Regions from separate parts of the Pantoea sp. Lu_F5_004 genome, predicted to be linked through region 1. Evidence: predicted binding sites of a transcription regulator. Region 1 holds the regulator's gene; the other holds the start of a gene.
What was found. Region 1 encodes LexA, which represses DNA repair genes until DNA is damaged. Its sites were predicted from a motif close to TNCTGTATGTACATACAGNA; they were not measured.
Positions count from the first base shown of each region.

Region 2: sulA (SOS-induced cell division inhibitor SulA) is a predicted target of LexA. The motif match lies at 1,019-1,038, and genes of this name have one in related genera.

Region 1 covers NZ_CP194946.1:3,846,976-3,849,175, forward strand. Annotated here, with positions in the region: gene dinF (MATE family efflux transporter DinF) at 1-425, opposite strand, end outside; gene lexA (transcriptional repressor LexA) at 526-1,140, opposite strand; gene ACR8BN_RS17865 (diacylglycerol kinase) at 1,246-1,614, opposite strand; gene plsB (glycerol-3-phosphate 1-O-acyltransferase PlsB) at 1,743-2,200, shown strand, end outside.
Region 2 covers NZ_CP194946.1:2,654,763-2,656,962, reverse strand. Annotated here, with positions in the region: gene ompA (porin OmpA) at 1-157, opposite strand, end outside; gene sulA (SOS-induced cell division inhibitor SulA) at 508-999, opposite strand; gene ACR8BN_RS12385 (TfoX/Sxy family DNA transformation protein) at 1,210-1,839, shown strand; gene yccS (YccS family putative transporter) at 1,836-2,200, opposite strand, start outside.

The DNA of each region.
Region 1 (2,200 bases):
GTGGCAGGCGCACTGAGCCAGCGAATCTGAATAAACAGTGCCGCCTGTTCGAGTACATCGGGATTGCCGCCAACCAGATGGGTCGACAGCTGAATAATCGGATAACGCAAAGCGATGAACAGTACGCCCGCCAGCAGCGCGATAATCAGCGGTTGCGTCAGCGCGCGCGCCAGAGCGGTTTTATCGCCCGCGCCAAACGCCTGTGCCGTAAGGCCAGTAGTACTCATTCGAAGGAAAAGCAGCAGCATAAAAAGGAAGCTGGTCACTGTCGTCCCGACCGCAACCCCGCCAAGATAGACAGGGCTGTCGAGATGACCAATTACTGCAGTATCGACCACTCCCAGTAAGGGAACGGTGATGTTTGAAAGGATCATCGGCAGCGCAAGCCGCCAGAGATTTTTATCGGTTGCCGTAATAAAGCGCATTCGCCGTTCCGTGCTCAGTGTCGCTGCGCAAAAGAGGCAGCGACAAAATTAGGGCAGACAGAATAGCATCAGAGAAGACGAATGCACGCTGGCAGAAGAATCAGAGCCACTCGCCGTTGCGCACCACGCCAACTGCCAGACCTTCAATGGTCAGTGACTGCGCACGGGTATCGACAACAATCGGGTCAAAATCGCTGTTTTCAGGCAGCAGATGCACGATAGCACCCTGCTTTTTCCAGCGCTTAACGGTGACTTCATCATCAATGCGGGCAACCACAACCTGGCCGTTACGCACATCCTGGGTTTTATGCACCGCGAGCAGGTCGCCATCCATAATCCCGATATCTTTCATCGACATTCCGCTGACGCGCAGCAGGAAGTCAGCAGACGGCTTAAACAGGCCCGGATCGACCTTATAGTGGGTTTCGATATGTTCCTGCGCCATGATCGGCTCACCGGCAGCAACCCGCCCAATCAGCGGTAGCCCTTCTGAGGCTTCTACTTCCATTAACAGTCGAATGCCGCGCGATGCACCGGAAACGATCTCGATGACGCCTTTGCGCGCCAGCGCTTTCAGATGCTCTTCTGCCGCATTCGGCGAACGGAAGCCCAGCTGCGCGGCGATCTCGGCACGCGTAGGCGGCATGCCCGTTGAAGAAATATGGTCGCGAATCAGGTCATAGACCTGCTGCTGCCTGCTGGTTAATGCTTTCATCCCGCCCCCTGGTTGTTTATACAGTCGCTGTGAGTATATACAGGTATTGGTGAAATGGAAACCGATTGTCAGGGAAAACGCGCCCTCAGACGCGTTATGGAAGGCTTATCGCAAATGTGTCCAGAGCAGCGCGATCCAGACGAAGAGTGCCAGTAAGATGCTGATCAACACCGCCGCCGAACCCATGTCTTTTGCCCGGCCCGCCAGCGGATGATGCTCCTGACCAATACGGTCGACCACCGCTTCAATGGCGCTATTGAGGATTTCAACAATGACCACCAGCACCACCGTCCCAATCATGAGGATGCGGGCGACCACATCGACATCCAGCCAGCACGCGATAACAATAGCGGCCAGCGCAGCCAGCGCTTCCTGCCGAAACGCAGCTTCATGTTGCCAGGCGGCACGCAGTCCCTGCCATGAGTAACCTGCAGCTTTTACTATTCTGATAAGTCCGGTGGCATTATTTGCCATGATGTGGGAACCCTTTCATCGGATTGACGTCAATGTCTGGGCTGCGTGCAATTGGCACCACCACAGATCTTCGCTGCGCTTTCTGGTATGCTTGCGGCGCTTTGCTAACAAGAGGCTTCATGTTGTCTATGTCAGGTTGGCGTAAACTCTATTACAAACTGCTTAATTTACCACTGTCGTTTTTGGTAAAAAGTAAGGCCATTCCGGCCGATCCCGTGTCTGAACATGGTCTGGATCCGACCCGACCTATTATGTATGTTTTGCCTTACGATTCGAAGGCCGACTTACTGACTTTACGCGCACAGTGTCTGCGGCATCATCTGCCCGACCCGCTCACTCCGCTGGAGATTGATGGTTCTCTGCTGCCGCGTCACGTGTTTATCCACAATGGCCCACGCGTCTTCCCCTATTTTGTGCCCAGCGTTGAATCTGTGAAAATCTTTCACGATTACCTGGACCTGCATCGCAATAACCCTAAGCTGGATATTCAGATGCTGCCGGTCACGGTGATGTTTGGCCGCGCACCAGGACGTGAAGTCCAGGGCGAAGCAACGCCACACCTGCGGGTGCTGAACGGGGTGCAGAA
Region 2 (2,200 bases), 1.2 Mb from region 1:
CATTGTTTTCGTAACCGTTACCGTAGTAACCAGTGTCGTGATACTGAGACCAGCCCAGTTTAGCACCGGTGTACCAGGTGTCATCTTTCGGAGCGGCCTGCGCTACGGTAGCGAAGCCAGCCAGTGCCACTGCAATTGCGATAGCTGTCTTTTTCATTTTGCGCCTCGTTATCATCCAAATAGGCAATGAGCAAAAAGGTTGCTCTTGGTTTAAATCCTTCGCCGGGTCAAAATGCTCGCTTATGACTCTACCGCAAAAAACGGAGGTTATTGAGCACCCTGGCGAGCTAAAGTCTACAACGAGATTGGAAACTTACAAGTATGATGTGAGGCGCTTATGTAAAAAAACAGCGATTTATACACAATTTCTAACAATTAGGCTGGTCTTATTGCCGCGGCAAAAAGCCTTAAAAACTTGCTAAACCATTGTCAACGCTCGAACTAACAGAATCAGTGGTTTAGCTGCGACAGATAAGAAAAATAGCTTGGGAAACTTCTGATTTTTACTTAATGAAACAAATCCGACTGAATTTTTATCGCAGTTTGCGGTCTGAGAGGCGCTTCCGATGTCCCGCTTGCACGCAAAATCAATCCCAGCGCTTCACCCTCTGCCGCCGCATTTTCAAGTTGACGTCGTTCATCTTCGTCAAGATCGTAAGGAATCCATGCCAGAACGACACTGTAATTTCCTGTACGCAATGCTTTGACCATCGCTTCAACCGCATTCAGACGTTCAGAATCGGCGATATGCATACTTTTATCCAGTGGTAATCCTGATTCCTGCAGCCAGGTGCGATTCAGTTTATATGCCGGTGTTAACCACAATTGCCAGCGCGATTGCTGACTCAGCTGCTGCAATAATGGCAACAGCAACATCTGCATCATACCGGGCTGTTCGCTGTAGCGTAACTCAGTAATTCCACCGCCCTGAGAGGCCGGAACGGAAGAGGACGCATAATGATGAGCATAGCGTGAATTATCAGGATGTTGTGTTCGCATAAGTTAATCACCAGCAGTGGACTGTATGAATATACAGTACTGTCATCCTGGATAAAGATCAACCCAAATTTCGGAAAACGCCTCGCAAAATCGCGACAAGATTAGTTGAAACGCTATTTATTCATTGAACCCGCTGAAGCTTTTTTTTATCTTCTAATTACCTGATACCCAAGGTAATTTACGATATATTTCTTACATGGAGGTGGTGCAATGAAAAAGGTGAATCCGGTTGTAGAGCGCTCCAGAGCGCGCCTGGCCCCATTAGGAACAATAGAGTCGCGCACCCAGTTCGGAGGCTATGCCCTGGCTGTAGAAAGTGTGGTTTTTGCCTTAATTAATAAAGACGAACTCTATCTGCGCGCCAGTGAACCTCTGCGGGAATACCTTACAGATCGTCCGCTGCAACCCCTGATTTTTCGCAAGCGGGGCAAGCTGGTGAGTCTCAATTACTTTCGGGTCGATGAGGCGTTATGGCGCGACCCTGATCATCTGCTGGCGCTCTCCGCTGCCTCTTTAGAAACGGCGCAGCTGGAGTTGCAGGACCGCCAATCCTCACCGCGGTTAAAAGATCTGCCAAATCTCAGCGTACGTATGGAGATGATGCTGTACGAGGCGGGCGTCATGAGCGTCAATCATCTTTACCAGATGGGGGCTAAACAGTGCTGGCTGAAGCTAAAAGCGATCAACCAGCACGTTGGGTTCCAGACGTTACTTGCGCTGCAAGGGGCCATCACGGGCCACCATGCCGCCGCGTTGCCGCAGGCGACACGGGCGGAGCTGAATGCGTGGTTCCAGCGCACGCTTTTATCAAACCCCAATCTCAGCGGCGGTGAAGGCTAATCAGTGATTAGCGTGCGGCGCAGGCGAGCCACATCGGGCATTAATGCCACCAGCAGACCGAGTTGCTGGAGCACCAGCGGCGCACGCGTATCCGCATCTGCGGCCAGCTGGCTGATTCGCTGAGCCAGTTGATGGCGCATCGTTTCAACGTGCTCATCGCTGACAACTTCCGTCTGAAGGACATCCTCCACATAGCAAACCGTATCATCCAGCAATGTCAGCAGTTCGGGTGCGGTAATTTTATCGCGATGGGCGCCCAGCGCAGAAATGTAACTCAGAAACGAATGGTTGGAGCAAAGCAGCTGAAAAGCCGAATCGCGCAGCTTCTGGCTGGTGCGGCTTTCACTGCTCATATTTGAGA